Regions from separate parts of the Mesorhizobium sp. M4A.F.Ca.ET.090.04.2.1 genome, predicted to be linked through region 1. Evidence: riboswitches for the same ligand, from Rfam matches in the RefSeq annotation. Region 1 holds a riboswitch; the other holds the start of a gene.
The links. Region 1 has a riboswitch for S-adenosylmethionine ahead of EN781_RS16625 (homoserine O-acetyltransferase). Riboswitches for the same ligand answer to the same signal wherever they lie in the genome.
Positions count from the first base shown of each region.

Region 2: it holds a riboswitch for S-adenosylmethionine, as region 1 does, so the genes downstream of both, EN781_RS01900 (O-succinylhomoserine sulfhydrylase) here and EN781_RS16625 (homoserine O-acetyltransferase) in region 1, are expected to answer to the same signal.

Region 1 covers NZ_RZOT01000216.1:3-7,970, forward strand. Annotated here, with positions in the region: partial or broken gene EN781_RS16610 (glycosyltransferase family 2 protein) at 1-786, opposite strand, end outside; gene EN781_RS16615 (Stf0 family sulfotransferase) at 910-1,737, opposite strand; gene metW (methionine biosynthesis protein MetW) at 1,683-2,297, opposite strand; gene EN781_RS16625 (homoserine O-acetyltransferase) at 2,356-3,525, opposite strand; SAM riboswitch at 3,643-3,720, opposite strand; gene hisC (histidinol-phosphate transaminase) at 3,859-4,968, shown strand; gene EN781_RS16635 (prephenate/arogenate dehydrogenase family protein) at 4,974-5,912, shown strand; gene EN781_RS16640 (sugar kinase) at 5,940-6,851, opposite strand; gene EN781_RS16645 (DUF2125 domain-containing protein) at 6,940-7,938, opposite strand.
Region 2 covers NZ_RZOT01000010.1:14,818-26,391, reverse strand. Annotated here, with positions in the region: gene EN781_RS01900 (O-succinylhomoserine sulfhydrylase) at 1-897, opposite strand, end outside; SAM riboswitch at 956-1,033, opposite strand; gene EN781_RS01895 (2'-deoxycytidine 5'-triphosphate deaminase) at 1,116-2,210, shown strand; gene EN781_RS01890 (ABC transporter substrate-binding protein) at 2,308-3,081, shown strand; gene araD1 (AraD1 family protein) at 3,254-4,246, opposite strand; gene mmsB (multiple monosaccharide ABC transporter permease) at 4,548-5,840, opposite strand; gene mmsA (multiple monosaccharide ABC transporter ATP-binding protein) at 5,837-7,372, opposite strand; gene chvE (multiple monosaccharide ABC transporter substrate-binding protein) at 7,562-8,629, opposite strand; gene EN781_RS01865 (LysR family transcriptional regulator) at 8,923-9,912, shown strand; gene EN781_RS34080 (hypothetical protein) at 10,118-10,288, shown strand; gene EN781_RS01860 (hypothetical protein) at 10,424-10,876, shown strand.

The sequences.
Region 1 (7,968 bases):
GAACGATTTGACGACCCGCTGGCCCCGGCGGGGCGACCGGAGCGCGACAAATTTCCTGTCGGCACCCCTGCCGGTCACCAATGCGCGCCAGAAAAAGAACCGCCAGCCCCGCGGGGAATAGTGGTAGACGCGAGCGTTGACGTTGCGCAGATCGTGGCCTTCGCGGCGCAGTTGGTGCATCAGCAAGGTGCAGGAGACCTTGAAGCCATTGTTTTCAGGAAACGGGTGGCTGGAAATCCAGTCGCGCCGGAAGGCAGTATTGTTGGCGTTGAGGGCCCGTTTCGAGGCGAACCTCTTGTCGCCCTGGGCCATCGGGAAGAACCACATCAGGGCAAAGGTTCTCGAAAAGAAGTCATCGCACAAAAGATACGTGTAGCCGTTGACACAGACGATGCCAGGGTCCTGAAACGGGCCGAGCAGGGTTGCAAGCCAGTCGCGTTCCGGTACGGTGTCTGAGTCCAGGAAGACGACCAGTTCGCCCTCGGTTGCCTTGATGCCATTGTTCTTGAGGTCGTAGTAGCGGCCGCCAGGGCAAGCCACGAAGCCTATCTCCGCCACTTCTTCCAATCGCGGCGCTTCGGCACGGAAGTTGCGCCGAAGCGTGTCCGCGTCCTCGGCTTGCCCGCCATGCGAGATGATCAGTTTCGGTCTCGCAAAGCCGATCGCGGAAACCGCGGCGATTTCGCGCGCCAGGGCGTTCAGCCCAACGCCGATCTCGGCCCAGTCGATCGACTTGGCGTTCTCCATTTCCACGACGATTGAATAGTCGGGGTATTCGTCAGCCATCGGGGGCGCTACCGGTTCATCGGAGTGTATGTCGCTATAACCCTGGTGGCCTGCTGTCAAACGACCGAGACGCTACCCACATCTGCGAGTTCGCCGCCTCGATCAAGTGGGTTTTCGTTGTTTCTAGTTCTTCAGGAAACCACGGAAGTGGCGCGGGCGATGCCAGAAGCTCGAAGGATCGGCGTACTCGGACAGAAAGCGCTCCCTCCATTCGTCATTGATTGTGTCGCGCTGGATTTCGAGACCTGACTCGATGTTGGTTCCCCAGGTAAGTTCGGTATCCGCCAAGCGTGCAATTTGCTTGAGGCTTGCTCGCGGATCTTGCTGAATTTGCTCGTAAGTCAGAGAAAGGTAGGGCAGTCCGTTTTTTGCGAACCAGCCATCCCAAGCCAGATTTTCCATCAGAATTCTTTCAAGCGAATCGACGATCGCGCCACCGTCATAGCGCGGCGGTGTGTCATTGATTTCCGTGGAGCGGAATCTGCGGGTTTGACGGGCGCGGGCCCAAGAAATCGCCTGGCCCAGCCGATCACGGCGCGTCAAGCGGACGTAACGCGGATTCGGAAGGCTCGCGGGCAGGTTCAATTTCTTGGCAACTTGAGCAAATTGGCTTGCGAAAAGCTTGATCGCGTAGATTCCTGAAGAGGATCGCCCGTCCGTCACCGCACGCAGAAGCTGCGCGCGGGGGGCGCGAGGATAATCCGGCAGCTCCAGCAAACGGCGACCGCCAAACCACTCAAGTGGACGCCCCAGTTCGGCGGAGGCCATCAACCCAGCGAGATGATTGCTACCGCTGCGCGGTGAGGTGCAGACAAGAATTCCCGCCTTTATCCCGGACAGAATGTCGGGCGGGATTTCAACCGTGGCCGCACGCCGACGAAAGAGACGCATCGCAATCATCGCTTCAGCAGAAACACTGCCTGCTGGCCGAAGAAATTCCAGAACCACCACGGCATGGAGAGGCCGATCCTCTGACCATTGCCGTCGAGGGCGGTTGCCTTTTCCACCGTGGCGCCAAGCTCCTCGCACAGATTGACGAAGTCACGGATGGTGCAGAAATGGATGTTGGGCGTGTCGTACCAGGAATAGGGCAGATCCTTGGTCACCGGCATCCGCCCCTTGACGAACAGCGACAGGCGCACCCGCCAGTGGCCGAAATTGGGGAAAGAGACGATGGCGCGGTTGCCGATTCTGAGCAACTCGTCGAGCACCAGCTTCGGATTGCGGGTCGCCTGCAGGGTCTGCGACAGGACGACGAAATCGAAGCCCTTGTCGGGATAGAATTCGAGATCCTTGTCGGCGTCGCCCTGGATGACCGAGAGGCCGCGCGCCACGCATTCGTTAACGCCGCGCTGCGACAGTTCCAGCCCACGGCCGTCGACCTGCTTGGTTTCCTGTAGTAATTCGAGCAGCAGCCCATCGCCGGAGCCGACATCGAGCACCCGTGACTGCGGCGGGATGAGATCGGCGACGACTTCAAGGTCGACGCGCTGGGCGCGGTTGACGCTCACAGGCTGGCCTCCCTTTTGGCGCATGATCCTGACTCGGAAAGTCTGCAACTTTCCGGGGTCATGCGCTCAGCCCCCTTGCCCGCGCGGCCGAGCCGATGAAGCCGTTGATGGCGGCGAACAGTTCCGGCTCATCGAGCAGGAAGGCGTCATGGCCGCGATCGGTCTCGATCTCGACGAAGGAGACGGAGGCGCCGGCAGCGTTCAGCGCATGCACGATCGAACGGCTTTCCTCGGTCGGGAACAGCCAATCGGAGGTGAAGGAGACCAGGCAGAAGCGCGTCTTGGTGCCGGCGAAGGCATCGGCCAGGCGACCACCGTGATCGGCGACGAGGTCGAAATAGTCCATCGCGCGGGTCAAATAGAGGTAGGTGTTGGCGTCGAAGCGGTCGACGAAGGTCATGCCCTGATGGCGCAGGTAGCTTTCGATCTGGAAGTCGGCGTCGAAACCGAAGGTCAGCGCCTCGCGATCCTGCAGGTTGCGGCCGAACTTGCGGTGCAGCGCCGCCTCCGAAAGGTAGGTGATATGGGCGGCCATGCGCGCCACCGCCAGCCCCTTCTCCGGACGCTTGCCGTATTCGAAATACTTGCCGCCATGCCATTCCGGATCGGCCATGACGGCTTGCCGGCCCACTTCGTGGAAGGCGATGTTCTGCGAGGAATGACGTGCCCCGGTGGCGATCGGCAGCGCCGAGAAGACGCGCTCGGGATAGCTCGCCGCCCATTCCAGCACCTGCATGCCGCCCATCGAGCCGCCAAGCACGCAAAACAGCTTCTCGATGCCGAAATGGTCGACCAGCATCAGCTGCGCCCGCACCATGTCGCGGATGGTGATGACCGGCAGGTCGAGGCCGTAGGGCTTGCCGGTGGCCGGATTGGTCGAAGCCGGGCCGGTCGAGCCGAGGCAGCCGCCCAGCACGTTGGAGCAGATGACGAAGAAGCGGTTGGTGTCGATGATCTTGCCGGGACCGATCAACACCTGCCACCAGCCCGGCTTGCCGGTCACCGGATTGGTGCTGGCGACATGCTGGTCGCCAGTCAGCGCGTGGCAGACCAGGATGGCGTTGGAGCGGGCGTCGTTCAGCGTGCCATAGGTCTGGTAGGCGATCTGAAACGGCGACAGCAGCGCGCCGGCATCGAGCTTGAGCGGCTTGTCGGCGCCGAAGCGCAACACCGGGCTCGACGGATTGTCGGCCTCGTTGCTGGTTTTTGCGGCGCGCAGAACGGCCATAACATCCTCTTACATTAGGCACCGTGGTTTCCGGAAACCGATTCCGGTTTCCGGACCAGGCGACTGTCCGGCCGGCGGCGGGCAACAAAAAACCGGCAATGCCTTCGCAAAGCCGGTTACAGGATGCAAACGGCCCTTTAGCGAATTGTTTAACGTGGCTGCAAGCCGACCGGCCAAATCACCACGGAACTGTCGCTGCTCTTCTAGGGCCAGCGCGGCTCGGCGTCAACGGTCGGGCTTTTCGCGCCCTTGCCGCCCTCTCGACATTCGCGGCCACGGCTTGTATTTCCGCTGCGGCCTTCGGTTGGAGGCATCCTCGACGGACTTTTGGACATGAACCAGACACCTGACAAGGCACGTCCGACGCCCCGCGCGGGCATCATGGACATCGAAGCCTATGTGCCCGGCAAGAGCACAGCGCCTGCCGGTGTCGCCAAGGTCCATAAACTGTCGTCGAACGAGAACCCGCTCGGCCCCTCGCCGAAGGCGATCGAGGCGGCGCGGGAGGTTGCCGCAAGGCTCGACGTCTATCCCGACGGCACCGCCAGGCGGCTGCGCGAGGCGATCGCCGAGGCGCACGGCCTCAACCCTGCGAACATCATCTGCTCCAACGGCTCCGACGAGATTCTCGGCCTGTTGGCGCAGACCTATCTTGCGTCCGGCGATGAAGCCATCATCACCGAGCACGCCTTCATGGTCTACAAGATCTACATCCAGTCGGCCGGCGCCACGCCGGTCACGGTGAAGGAGACCCATGAGCGCGCCGACATCGACGCGATCCTGGCAGCGGTGACGCCGCGGACCCGCATCATCTTCCTCGCCAATCCCAACAATCCGACCGGTACATACGTGCCGTTCCAGGAAGTGCGCCGGCTGCATGCCGGCCTGCCGAAGAACGTGCTCTTGGTGCTGGATGGGGCCTACGCCGAATATGTGCGCCGCAACGACTACGAGGCCGGCATCGAACTGGCGGGAAGCGCGGAGAACGTGGTGATGACCCGCACCTTCTCCAAAATCGGCCTTGGCGGCGCGCGCATCGGCTGGATGTATGGCCCCATGCACATCGTCGACGCGATCAACCGCGTGCGCGGCCCCTTCAACGTCAACGCAACGGCGATCGAGGCCGGCATCGCGGCGATCCGCGACCGCGCCCATGTCGAGCGCAGCGTGGCGCATAACGAAACCTGGCTCGCCTGGCTGAGCGACGAACTGACCAAGCTCGGGCTGCGCGTGACGCCGAGCGTCGGCAATTTCGTGCTGATCCACTTCCCCGAGGACGGCAAGCATTCGGCGGCGGCGGCGGACGACTATCTCACGGCGCGCGGCTACATATTGCGGCGGGTTTCCGGCTACGGCTTCCCCAACGCGCTGCGCATGAGCGTCGGCATCGAAGAAGCCAATCGCGGCGTGATTGCCGCCCTCACGACCTTCCTGAAAAGTTGAGCGCCATGGCACCTGTGATGTTCGAAAAGATCGCGCTGGTCGGCATCGGCCTGATCGGCTCGTCGCTGGCCCGCGTCATCCGCCGCGAGGGCCTGGCCCGCCATGTCGCCATCGCCACCCGCAGCCCCGCCACGCTGGCGCGGGCCGAGGAGCTCGGCCTCGGCGATTCCTACGCAACCGACGCCAGGCAAGCGGTGCGCGATGCCGATCTGGTTATCGTCTCGGTGCCGGTCGGCTCCTCCGGCGAAGTGGCGGAGGAGATCGCGCCGGCGCTGAAGAAGGGCGCCATCCTCACCGATGTCGGCTCGACCAAGGCTTCGGTCATCGCGCAGATGCAGCCTTATGTACCTGACGGCGTTCACTTCATTCCTGGCCATCCTCTGGCCGGCACCGAGAAGTCCGGACCGGACGCTGGCTTCGCCGACCTCTTCGACAACCGCTGGTGCATCTTCACGCCGGTGCCCGGCACCGATCCCGCGGCATTGGAAAGGCTTTCAGAGTTCTGGCGGCGCTGCGGCTCAAACATAGACACAATGGATCCGCAGCATCACGACATGACGCTGGCCATCGTCTCGCACCTGCCGCACATCATCGCCTACAACATCGTCGGGACCGCGGACGACCTGGAATCGGTGACCAAGACCGAAGTCATCAAGTACTCCGCCTCCGGTTTCCGCGACTTCACTCGCCTTGCCGCGTCCGACCCGACCATGTGGCGCGACGTCTGCCTGCACAACAAGGACGCTATCCTGGAAATGCTGGCGCGGTTTTCGGAGGACCTTGCTTCGCTGCAGCGGGCGATCCGCTGGGGCGACGGCGAGAAACTGTTCGACCTGTTCACGCGCACGCGCGCGGTCCGCCGCTCGATCATCGCGGCCGGCCAGGACATCGATGTGCCGGACTTCGGCCGCCAGGTCGTCGAGCATCCCGGCGCCAAGGGATAGGCGCGTCTAGAGCTTCTAATCGCCGGGTCAGTGGGCCGCCATCATGGCCAGCGTCTCTGCCCGGTCCGGGGCGCCGAGCCGGCCGCCGAAGCGCTGGCATTTGAGCGCCGCCGCAGCACTGGCAAAGCGCAAGGCCTGCTCGGGCGGCATAGCTTCCGCGAGGCCGACGGCAAAGGCGCCGTGAAACACATCGCCGGCCGCCAACGTATCGACCGCCTTGATCCTCGGCGCCGCGACATGGCGGACCGAGCCGGTGGAACGGTCGTGCCACCAGCTTCCCGCCGCGCCGCCGGTGACCGCGACAAAGGCGTCGGTACGGCTGGCAAGATCGGCGCAGGCGGTTTCCGGATCGAGCGCATGGCCGCAGACGATACGCGCCGCGGGTTCGGAAGCGACGATGTGCGTGGCCAGCGGCAACAACTGCTCCAGCACCTCCAGCGGCGCGGTATCGGCATCGAGGATCGCAGGCCGGCCATTGGCGCGCGCCGCGTTCAGGGCGAGCGCCGCGGCGCCCGGCCAGCGGACGTCGACCAGCACGGCGTCGAAGGCGGAGAGATCGGCGGGCAATTCAGCGGGGTCGGCCTGCGCCTTGCGGTCGTAGAACGGAACGATGATGCGCTCGCCATGCGCGTCAACGAGGATCGCGGCCAGCGCCGAGCGCGCGCCGGCCACACGTCGGACCAGGCTGCAATCGACGCCCTCGGCCTCGATCTCGGCAATCAGCTGGTCGCCGACGGCATCATCGCCCGCACTTGCCCAGAGCGAGACTTCGGCGCCGAGACGGCGGGCGGCGCAAGCGGCGCTGGTTGCCATGCCCGAGGCGATCTGGACGCCATCGGAAGCGATGAACTTGCCCTGATGCACGGGCAGCGTGTCGAGGCGAAGGATCGTGTCGAGGGTGAACGCGCCAACACTCAGGAGCTTGACCGGTTTATCCATCTGCTCGCAATCTCTTGTTGAGCATGATCTTGTCCGAAGACCTGTTTCCACCTTTTGCTGACGCGGGCCCTCGGTTCGGAACCATGCTCTAGTTGACCGGCTTGATCTTGCCGAGCGGGATGAAGCCGAGCGAGGCCTTGCCCTTGACGATCCTGAGCGGCATGGACGGTTCGTTACCGAGCATCGCCAGGCCGGCAAAGCCTTGCTCGATCTCGCTCTTGCGCTCGGGAATGGCGCCGCCAAGGATCGCCGCCACCGCCTTGGGATTCCTGAGCTTGATCGTCAGGTCGGCGTCGATCAGGCCGTCGGCATCGACCGATAGCGGCCCGGACACCGTTATCCGTGCTTCGCCAGACGACAGATCGAGCTTTGCGATGTCGACCGACTGGCCGCGCAGGCTCTTCGGCTGCGTCCTGATCAGCACGACACCGTTCTTCAGCGTCGCCTCGCCACTACCGTCGAGCGGCGGCAGCACGCGTCCGCCGATAGCATCGGCGTCGATCTCGAGATCGTTGAAACTGCCGGCATAGCCGATGTCCTGGCCATTCGGCTGCAATTGCCCGGCAGCCTTTCCGGCATAGAACAGTTCGACAGGATCACTGTTGTCAGCCGGATCGGTCTGGCCGGACAGGCCCTCGGCCTTCAGCGCGACGCGCCGGGGCAGCGGCCAGGAGAGCTTCGCATCCGCCCGCAGCTTGTCCCAGTCGATCCATAGCGGCGTCATCCCGGGCATGGAGGTCCTGAGCGGCCCGCGTAGATCAGCAACAGGCGACAGGGGCTGGTTGATCGCAGCCACGGCATTGAAGCTGCCGGTCGAGGCGGCGAGGTTCCTGGCATCGTCCTCATAGGCGAGCGTGTCGCAGGAAATGGCGAAACTGAGCGGATAGCCGCTGACGGTCAGGTTGGCGCAGCCGGCCTCGATGCCCTTGGCGTTGAGCGCGGCCACCGCCTTGTCGGCCTCGGCCCTGACGCGATCGGCGAGGTAGAACCAGCCGGCGCTGTAGATGGCGAACAGCACTGCAATGAAAGCGGCGAGCCAGAACAGCCGGCGGCGAAAGTTCGGCGGGCGCTGGTCAGTTGACGTCATGCTGGAGCTCTCATTGCCCCTGATATTGCG
Region 2 (11,574 bases), on a different contig from region 1:
GATCTCGGCCTGCGGGTGGTCGGCCCGGCCCGGATAGATGACGCGGGCGATCTCCGGCCGTTCGGCGAGGAAGTCGGCGATCTTGCCGGCGCTTTCGGTCTGCTGGCGCACCCGCAGCGGCAGCGTCTCCAGGCCCTTCAGCAGCGTCCAGGCGTTGAACGGCGACAGGCTGGGGCCGGTATGGCGGAAATAGTCGTGCAGGTTCTCGTCGATCCACTTCTTGTCCGACAGGATGACGCCACCGAGGCAGCGCCCCTGGCCGTCGATGTGCTTGGTCGCCGAATAGACCACAATATGGGCACCGAGCTGCAAGGGCTTCTGCTGCAGGGGCGTGGCGAAGACATTGTCGACGATCAGTCTGGCGCCGATCGAATTGGCGAGTGCCGCGACGGCGGCGATATCGACCACTTCCAGCGTCGGGTTGGTCGGGCTTTCCAGGAAGAACAGCTTGGTGTTGGGCTTCACCGCCTTTTCCCAGTTGGCGATGTCGGTGCCGTCGACCAGCGTCGCCTCGATGCCGTATTTCGGCGCCAGCGTCTCGACCACCCAGCGGCAGGAGCCGAACAGCGCGCGCGCCGCCACGATATGGTCGCCGGCCCTGGCGCTGCACAGTAGTGCCGCCGTCACCGCGGCCATGCCGGAGGAGGTCGCGCGCGCGTCCTCCGCACCTTCCAGCGCGCACATGCGTTTTTCGAACATGTCGACCGTCGGGTTGGCGTAGCGCGAATAGATGAAGCCTGGTTCCTCGCCCTTGAAGCGGGCCTCCGCCGCCTGCGCCGTCTCATAGACATAGCCTTGGGTGAGGTACATCGCCTCGGCTGTCTCGCCGAAGCCGGAACGCAGCGTTCCGCCATGCACGAGTGCCGTCTGAGGCTTCCAGTCACGCTTCTTGGTCATCGCTCTACTTCCAGATACAAAAAAACCGGCCGCGAAAAGTCGCAACCGGTCCATACGGCCTTGCGGCCCGACGGTCCTTTAGCGACTTGTTTAACGTGGCTGCAAGCCGACCGGCCAAATCACCACGGGATAACGACCCTTTAGACCCGCACCGCGCTTGCGTCAATTGCCGGCTTCATTAAGAGGTTTGTACCAGCGGCCTTGGAGCGGAGCCAGCTTTGCGGCAGACAGGCATTCTTCCCGATCAGGACATTTCCGCGCTGTTCCAGTCCGGCGCGCTGAAGTCGCCGCGCGCCCTCGATGCCGACCAGGTCCAGCCGGCCAGCCTCGACCTCAGGCTGGGCGACAAGGCTTTCCGCGTGCGCGCCTCCTTCCTGCCCGGCCCCGATCATCTGGTGGCCGACAAGCTCGACCGGCTGAAGCTGCACGAGATCAATCTCGCTGACGGCGCTGTGCTGGAGACGGGCTGCGTCTACATCGTGCCGCTGCTGGAGAGCCTGGCATTGCCGGCGAATGTCTCTGCCTCGGCCAATCCGAAAAGCTCGACCGGGCGGCTCGACATCTTCACCCGGGTGATGACCGACCGCGGTCACGAGTTCGACAAGATCGCTGCCGGCTATGCCGGGCCGCTCTACCTCGAGGTCAGCCCGCGCACCTTCCCGATCGTGGTGCGTGCCGGATCCCGGCTGTCGCAAATCCGTTTCCGCACCGGCAATGCGCTGCTGTCGGAGAGCGAGTTGCGCGAGCTCCACCATGGCGAGATGCTGGTCGCCACCGAGCCGCCCAACATTTCCGGCGGTGGCATCGCGCTCTCGATCGATCTCGACGGCGACAAGGACGGGCTGGTCGGCTATCGCGGCAAGCACCATACCGGCCTCGTCGATGTCGACAAGCGGGCCGCGCAGGACGTCGTCGATTTCTGGGAGCCGCTCTACAAGAGCGGCGCCGGAGAATTGGTGCTCGATCCAGACGAATTCTACATCCTGGTCAGCCGCGAGGCGGTGCATGTGCCGCCGCTCTACGCCGCCGAGATGACGCCCTTCGATCCGCTGGTCGGCGAATTCCGCGTCCACTATGCCGGCTTCTTCGATCCGGGCTTCGGCCATTCGGCGGCCGGCGGCACCGGCAGCCGGGCGGTGCTCGAAGTGCGCAGCCACGAGGTGCCGTTCATCCTCGACCACGGCCAGATCGTCGGCCGTCTGGTTTACGAACACATGCTGAAGCGGCCACAGGCGCTTTACGGCACCGATCTCGGCTCGAACTACCAGGCGCAGGGCCTGAAGCTCTCCAAGCATTTCCGCGCCGCGCGCTGATCCATCGTCATCGTTAGACTCCGCTTGCCCGGCCCCACGCGGCATGCTTGGCTGTGCCCAGCCCGTCAAGGTGACGGAAATGAAGGGGAAGAAGACAATGCGGATTTCGAGATGGATCCTGTCGGCGGCCGCTGCCGCCATGCTGGCGCTCGGCGCCGGCGCCCTGTCGGCGCAGGCCGCGGAAAAGATCAAGATCGGCACCGAGGGCGCCTATCCGCCGTTCAACACCATCACGCCGGACGGCAAGGTCGAGGGCTTCGACATCGACATCGCCAACGCGCTGTGCGCGCAGATGAAGGTCGAATGCGAGATCGTCACCCAGGACTGGGACGGCATCATTCCGGCCCTCCAGGCCAAGAAATTCGACGCCATTATCGCTTCGATGAGCATCACCGAGGAGCGCAAGAAGCAGGTCGCCTTCACCCACAAATACTATACGACGCCGCTTGCGCTGGTCGCGCCGAAGGACAGCGAACTCACCTCGACCGAACCGGCCGCGCTCGCCGGCAAGACGGTGGGCGCCCAGGCCTCGACCACTCAGGCCGACTTCGCCCAGGACGTTTATGGTAAGGCCGGCGCCGAGGCCAAGCTCTATCCGACCCAGGAGGAGGCGATTACCGATCTCCAGAACGGCCGGCTCGACGCCGTCATTTCGGACAAGTTCGTGCTGGTGGACTGGCTGAAGAAGGCGAGCGACGGCTGCTGCAAGCTGGTCGGTGACGTCAAGGGCACCGAGACCGAAGCCGGCATCGCCGTGCGCCTGGACGACACTGCACTTCGCGACAAGCTCAACGCGGCAATAGACGCCATCGTCGCCGACGGCACCTACAAGAAGATCCAGGCGAAGTATTTCGACTTCGATATCTATTGAGGTTGTGCGCCCTCCGCCTTCTCCCCTTGTGGGAGAAGGTGGATCGGTGCGCAGCGCCGAGACGGATGAGGGGTAGGTGACGGATCACCCGTCTTTGCCAAGCTGGAGCACCCCTCATCCGACCTCGCTTCGCGAGGCCACCTTCTCCCACAAGGGGAGAAGGAGAATGCGCTCAAAGCGCCTTGACCGCCACCTTCACCGGCTTCTCGATCTCGAGCGGGTTGCGCAGCGGCAGGCCGAAATCCTTCGCCTCGATCTCGAAAGTGTCGCCCGCCTCGGTCTTGACGCCGTCGGCGAAGGAGAGCGTCGCCGTGCCGAACATGTGGACATGCACGTCGCCCGGCTGGCGGAAGGCCGAGTATTTGAAGTGGTGATGCTCGAGATTGGCGATGGTATGCGACATGTTCGCCTCGCCCGACAGGAACGGCTTTTCCCAAAGCAGCTTGCCGTCGCGCCAGATGCGCGAGGAGCCCCTGATGTCGGCCGGCAGGTCGCCGATCAGGATCTCTGGCCCGAACGAGGCGTTGCGCAGCTTGGAGTGGGCGAGGAACAGGTAGTTCACCCGCTCCGTCACATGGTCTGAGAACTCGTTCGACAGGGTGAAGCCGACACGGAACGGCGCGCCGTCGTCGCCGATGACGTAGATGCCGGCTATCTCCGGCTCCTCGCCGGCGTCCTGCGCGAAAGCGGGCGACATTAGCGCCGCGCCCGGCGCCACTGCCATCGTGCCGTTGCCCTTGTAGAACCACTCCGGCTGCACGCCGACCTGGCCCTTTGGAGGCTTGCCCCCTTCCAGCCCCATGCGGAACATCTTCATGGAATCGGTGAGTTGCTCCTCACCGTCGGCGCTGAGCTTCCTGTGCATGGAATCGCGCGTCGCGGCGGAGCCCAAATGCGTCAGGCCGGTGCCTGTGAGATGCAGGTGCGCCGGATCCGGATGGTTGATCGGCGAGACCAGCCGTCCTTTCTTGTAAACGGCATCGAGATCGATGGTTTCGCCGAAACCCTTGCGCTCGATCAGCGCCACGAGGCCGGTGCCGGTGCGCGCCGCCTCCATCGCCAGCGAATAGACGCTGCGGGCGCCGTTGATGATCCGCGTCTTGCCGCCGTTGCGGGCGACGACGCGGATCGTCTCGGCGTCGTCGAGGATCTGGGAGATCAGCATGATGAACCCTCTCTCTTTTGCCTTGGCCCGGCCGCCGATGGGCAAACCCTGACCGTCGCGGCCCGGAACAGTTCCGTGCCACGGTTGAAACTCTTCGTCCGGATTGCGCTCGCGAGCCTGGTCCCTCCGGGGACTTCTTGGCGCCGGCGGGTTGCCGGCAGCTTCGCGATCTGGACCCGTATGCCTCCTGCTTTCCTCGGCTGGTGCGGTTCAGCTTCGAGCAGCCGACCGCTTCCAATATATTGTCTCTGCGCAATTCCGGACGGAAAACCGCTATGCAGCTTTCCTGGAATTGCTGCCGTCAGGCCTTGTTCTTGTTGTAGACGTCGAAGATCACCGCGCCGAGCAGCACCAGGCCCTTGACCACCTGCTGCCAGTCGACGTTGACGCCCATGATCGACATGCCGTTGTTCATCACACCCATGATGAAGCCGCCGACCACCGCACCGATGACCTGCCCGACGCCGCCCATCGCCGAGGCGCCGCCGATGAACACGGCCGCGATGACGTCGAGCTCGCTGCCGAGGCCGGCCGCGGGCACCGCCTGGCCGAGGCGCGCCGCGATGATCAGGCCGCCGAGCGCCGACAGCACGCCCATGTTGATGAACACCATCAGCGTCAGCCGTTCGGTGTTGATGCCCGACAGTTGCGCCGCCTTGGCGTTGCCGCCCATGGCATAGATGCGGCGGCCGATGGTCATGCGCTTGGTGACGAAGACGAACAGCGAGATCAGCACGCCCATCACCAGCAGCACAACCGGCAGGCCCCTGTAGCTCGCGAACTGGAAGACCAGGAACAGCGCCAACGCGCTGCCGACCAGCGTCTTGATGACGAACAGCGGGAAAGGCTCGGCCTCATAGCCATGACGCTCACGCTTGCGGCGGGCCCGCAGCCCGAAATAGGCATAGGCCAGCACCGCGATCAGTCCGAGCACGATCGTCGTCATGTGCAGCGTAAGCCCGCTGCCGAGGATGGTCTTGCCGGCGGCATTCACCGTCGGCGGGATCAGCGTCAGCGGCCCGATCACGTCCGGAATGAAGCCCGAGCTTAGCGCCTTGAAACTGTCTGGAAGCGGGCCGACCGAGGAGCCGCCGCCCAGCAGGGCCTGGCAGATGCCTCGAAAGATCAGCATGCCCGCCAGCGTCACGATGAAGCTCGGTATCCGGTGATAGGCGATCCAGTAGCCTTGCGCCGCGCCAATGAGGGCGCCCACGATCAGGCACACGATCGAGACCACCAGCGGATTGCTTATTATCCCGAGCGGCCAGATGACCATCATCATCGCCGCCAGCGCCCCGATGAAGCCCGCCACTGAACCGACACTGAGGTCGATATGGCCGGATACGATCACCAGCAGCATGCCCAGCGCCATCACGATAATGAACGAGTTCTGCTGCACCAGGTTGCTGAGATTGACCGGTTTGAACAGCGTTCCTGATGTCGTGTACTGGAAGAACAGCATGATGACGATCAGCGCGATGATCAGGCCGTATTCGCGCAGGTTCGTCGTCAGCGCCGAGACGGCGACGCGCGGACCCTGCTTGACGTCTTCGGCTGCGCCGCTTTGCGGCGCGGGAGCGCTTTCTGTGCTCATGATGCTTTTTTTCCTTCTCCGCGAACGATGGCGCGCATGATTTTTTCCTGGCTGGCGTCGCTTGCCGCCATTTCGCCGACCATGCGCCCTTCGTTCATGACATAGATGCGGTCGGTGATGCCGAGCAGCTCCGGCATTTCCGACGAGATGACGATGATCGCTTTGCCCTCGGCGGCGAGACGGGCGATGATCGTATAGATTTCGTACTTGGCGCCGACATCGATGCCGCGCGTCGGCTCGTCGAGGATCAGCAGTTCCGGGTCGGCGAACAGCCATTTCGACAGCACCACCTTCTGCTGGTTGCCGCCAGAAAGATTGCCGGTCAGCTGATAAACGCTGGACGCGCGGATGTTCGTCTTCTTGCGATAGTCGTTGGCCACGCTCATTTCGCGCATGTCGTCGATGACGCCGCGGCTCGAAACTCCGCCCAAATTGGCCAAAGTCACATTGTGCTTGATATGGTCGATGAGGTTGAGGCCGTAGGTCTTGCGGTCCTCGGTGACATAGGCGATGCGGTTCTCCACCGCCTTGCTCACCGACGAAAGGTCGATCGGCTTGCCTTCGAGCAAAACCTCGCCGGTGATGTGCCGGCCATAGGAACGGCCGAACAGGCTCATCGCGAATTCGGTCCGGCCGGCGCCCATCAGCCCGGCGATGCCAACCACCTCGCCCTTGCGCACATTGAGGTTGACGTTCTTGATCACCTGCCGGTCGGCGTGGATCGGATGGTAGACCGACCAGTCCTTGACCTCGAAGACGACCTCGCCGATCTGCGGCTCGCGCGGCGGATAGCGGTCGTCGAGCGAGCGGCCGACCATCGAGGTGATGATGCGGTCTTCGCTGATGTCTTCCCTGGGCAAGGTCTCGATGGTGCGTCCGTCGCGGATCACCGTGACCTTGTCGGCGACCCGGTTCACCTCGTTCAGCTTGTGCGAGATCAGGATCGAGGTCATGCCCTGCCGCTTGAACTCGAGCAGAAGGTCGAGCAGCGCCTGGCTGTCCTTTTCGCTGAGCGAAGCCGTCGGTTCGTCGAGGATCAGCAGCTTCACTTCCTTGCTCAGCGCCTTGGCGATCTCGACCAGCTGCTGCTTGCCGACGCCGATATTGGTGATCAGCGTCTTGGGGTCTTCCTTGAGCCCGACTTTCTTCAGCAATGCGGCGGTGCGCTTCTCGTTGGCGTTCCAGTCGATGACGCCATAGGTCGCGTGCTCGTTGCCGAGGAAGATGTTTTCCGCGATCGACAGCATCGGCACCAGGGCGAGCTCCTGGTGGATGATGACGATGCCGATATGCTCGCTGTCATGGATTCCCTTGAAGTGGCATTCCTGGCCGCGAAAGACGATCTGTCCCTCATAGGTGCCGGACGGATAGACCCCTGACAGCACCTTCATCAGCGTCGATTTGCCGGCGCCGTTCTCGCCGACGACGGCGTGAATCTCGCCTTCCTCGACGCTGAGGTTGACGTTCGACAGCGCCTTCACGCCGGGGAACGTCTTGGTGATGTCGCGCATCTCCAAAATCGTCGAGGTCATTAGGAATTCCGCTCCCTGGCGCATGCCTTCCGGTTTCGGAAAGCGTCATGCGCGAAATCAACATACTGCAGTCTGGTCCGCGCCGCGACGGTGCATGGCGCTGCAGAAGCCGGCAAAAAACAATACCGGGGTCGCTTCTGAACGAAAAGGGGCCCTGCGTCGCGCAGGACCCCTCCCTTTGAAGCCGGATTACTTCAGCTCGTCGGCCTTGATGTAGCCGGAGTCGACTACCTGCGCCTGGTAGTTCGACTTGTCGACCTCATGCGGCGTCAACAGGATCGAGGGGACGACCTTGACGTCGTTGTTGTAGGTCTTTTCGTCGAGGCCGTCGGGCTTGCCGCCGGAGAGCACCTTGTCGACCAGCTGCACGGTGGCCTTGGCCAGTTCGCGGGTGTCCTTGAACACCGTCGAGTACTGCTCGCCCGAGATGATCAGCTTCACCGAGGCGGTCTCGGCGTCCTGACCGGTCACGATCGGCCAGGGCTGTGCGTCGGTACCGTAACCGACGGCGCGCAGCGAGGCGGTGATGCCGCGCGACAGGCCGTCATAGGGCGACAGAACGCCATCGACGCGGCTGCCGTCCGAGTAGTTGGCCGAGAGCAGGTTGTCCATGCGCGCCTGGGCGGTGGCGGCGAGCCAGCGCAGCGTGCCGACCTTGTCCATGCCGGTCTGGCCGGACTTGATCTTGATCGAGCCGTCGTCGATCAGCGGCTGCAGGACGGAGATCGCGCCATTGTAGAAGAAGAAGGCGTTGTTGTCGTCCGGCGAGCCGCCGAACAGTTCGACGTTCCACGGCTTGGTGTTCGGGAAGCGCTCCTTGAGGCCCTTGACCAGGGAGTTCGCCTGGATCACGCCGACGCCGAAATTGTCGAAGGTGGTGTAGTAGTCGACGTTCGGGGTCTTCTTGATCAGGCGGTCATAGGCGACGACGACGACGCCCGCGTCGTTGGCCTTCTGCAGCGCGTCGGCCATCGTGGTGCCGTCGATCGAGGCGATGATCAGCGCCTTCGGGCCCTTGGTGATTTCGTTTTCCAGCTGGCTGAGCTGGTTCGGGATGTCGTCCTGCGCGTACTGCAGGTCGACGGTGTAGCCGAGAGCCTCGAGCTGCGACTTGACGGCGTCGCCGTCATTGATCCAGCGCTGCGAGGTCTTTGTCGGCATCAGCACGCCGACAAGGCCTTCGCCTGCATGCGCCGGCAGCGTCATGGCCGCGATGCCAAGGGCCGCCACGGCGGCCAGTGTCTTGATGATTTTCACAGTAACTCTCCCTGGTTGATGGACGCGACACCTCGGGGCTTCGCGGGCCGCGCAGGCGAGCAGAAGCGCGAGATGCGCCGCTGTCGTCTATCGATCTCCGGTATCCTCCCAATCGGCCCCGCGGCGCTGATTTCAGTCGACACGATCTCCCTCGTCATCGACCGTCATGCCACGGGACGCGCGAAGGGTGTGTCCCTTTGACATAACTGTCAAATGCGATCTCTGATGGTTGCTATACCGAAACTGGTATATATCAAAAGCCGACGAATGCGTTGCGGGAGCGAAGACAAAGCATGGCGGCATTGGGCAATCCTGTTGGTATTTCAGGTGGATACGACGAGCTGCCGGGAGATGGCGAAACGCTTCTGCGCAGCGGGCTCAGCCTGCGCCATATGCGCATGATCGCAGCCCTTGACGATCACGGCCGGGTAAGCGCCGCGGCCCAGGTGATGAACATATCGCAGCCCGCCGCCTCGCGCATGATTTCGGAAATGGAGGCGGTGCTCGACGTGAAGCTCTGCGAGCGGCTGCCGCGCGGCATCACGCTGACGCCCTACGGCAAGGCGCTGGCCAGGCGCGCGCGCTCGATCCTGCTCGAGATGCGCGAGGCCGACCGCGAGATCTCTGAGCTCAAGGCGGGCAAGGGTGGCTCGGTATTCCTGGGCGCAGTGACGGCGCCGGCGATCGAACTGGCGGTGCCGGCGATCCGCGAGATCCGCCGCCTCTATCCGCGCATCGAGATCACCATGCAGGTCGAGACCTCGAACGTGCTGGCACGCGAGCTGATTGCGTCGCGCCACGATTTCATCATCGCGCGCATTCCCGACGATCTCAATCCGCGTCTGTTCGAATCGCGCGTCATCGGCGTCGAGAAGGCCTGCCTGATCGTGCGCCGAGGCCACCCGCTGAGCAACGGCAAGGCGGTGCGGCTGGAGGAGACCGCCGCCTATGACTGGGTCTTCCAGTCCGGCGGCTCGCCGCTGCGCCAGGCGATGGAGAGCAATTTCCTCAACCGCAACATCGCGCTCCCGGATCGCATCCTCAACACCAGCTCGCTGCTGCTCACCCTGGTCATGGTGGCGCAGTCCGATGCTATTGCGCCGGTGTCGGTGCAGGTGGCGAAATTCATCCAGAATCCCGACGGGCTGGCCGGCGCCATCGATGTCGTCCAGACCGAGTTCGACATCGAGGTCCGGCCCTACAGCCTGATCACGGTGAAGAACCGCGTGCTCTCTCCGGCCGCCAAGATGCTGCACGATTTCATCCTGCGCGAAGTTGGGTGACGGTTGGCTCGGCCGCCGCTAGCGAAGGCGGTAGGGCGCCGGACCAAACGGAAGCGCAACCAGTCTCGACGTCAGTTTCGGTCGTGACAGCCGCGCGCTGGCGGCCAGCGATTTCATGCTCGCGCATGTTCAAAACCCAAAATCCACCCTTTACAAATCGGGAGCCCGGATTCCAACGTGAGTGTCGGGGTGGGGCTCTCCATAGATGGCTTTCAAGAAACTGCGTATTCTGCTCGGCTTGAAGGCCGACCCAGACAAAATTCCGGCCCATGCCAGGATCGGCCGATACTCCAAGAGCCTGGACGGGCGCTCGTTCTTCAATTGCACAGAACAGTCGCCGGTCGTGGCGCGCTTCCTGGCGTCTCCTTCGCCGTAGAGCGCCCCCTCTAGGGGTACCGTGCTCGCGCGAGTGTAACAGGCCGATCGGAAGATTGATGAGCGCTGCCTAATGTTAACCATCTTGATGCTAGCGTAGCCGCCCGCGAGACAAACGCGAGAACGAGAACACAGGATGAAAATCGATCTGCTGCCTGCAAAGCTTGGATGGGCGTTGAAGACCACGGCGATTGGGTTCGCCGCCATTCTGGCGGCGCTGCCCGCGAAGGCCGAGACGGTCGGCGACAATCACGATGGCCAGATCGTGAGCTTCGCCCTGCACATTGCCCAATTGCGCGCCGCCGACGAGCCGGTGAGCCTCGAGGGGGCGTGTGACAGCGCCTGCACGCTCTATCTGTCGCTGCCCGTCGAGCAGCTTTGCGTGACCCCTCAGGCATCCTTCGGCTTCCATCTGCCCTACGGCGTCGGCGCTCGGCAGAACGCGGTCGCCGCCAATTACCTTATATCGCAATATCCTGACTGGGTGCGGCAATGGATCGATGAGCATGGCGGCCTGACGCACACCATAGTGCGGATGGAAGCCGACGAGGCGGCAAAGCACCTTCCGCTGTGCGGCGTGCTGGCATGAAAGGTGCGGCATCCATCCGCACCTGACCGGACTGCGCGGTCCCGGCAGGTGCAGGAAGGCGCCATCTGATCGATTGATTCCGGCTGAAGCGGGTAGCAGGTTTGTTGCCGGCCGGTCCTGCATGCCCGCTCTCGAAACCGCCATTCACAAGAGAGTCTCTATCGCCCTGGTAATTCGCAGGGTGAGGGAACTGACCGGGACGGCAGCCGAAGAAGCGCTAGAAGCCACTTTGCGCTCAATACGGTGGGTGACACCACCAGAAGGCCTCGGCTTCCTCTTTGGGTGTCATCGGACGTGACTCCCATGAGTCCGTTCTGGCTATGTAGTGCTTCCAAATGGGCCTGCCGTCCACGCCGGTTCCTTCGTGCCAGTCGGTAAACCCCATCAGCGGCAACAGGACTTGTCGGATCGAGCGAAGCCGCAGTGCCGCCGTGCGCATGGGAAAGGCCTCCCTCCCAGTACTTCCGCCGCAGCGTTGCCAAGCCGATTTCCAGCGGCCCGGCGGCCAAGGGCGGGGGCTCGGGGTTTGACCGCCGGGCCTAACCGGCAAACGGGGTAGGTTGCCGGCTGGCAAATTATAGGCCGATCATTGGAATATTCAATTTTGCTAAATTGCGTCGGAACAAAAACTTGCACGTCTCGTTGGAAATGCCGGCCGGATTGCATGTCCCCTCCATCCTTCCGGTCCCTTGGGAAAA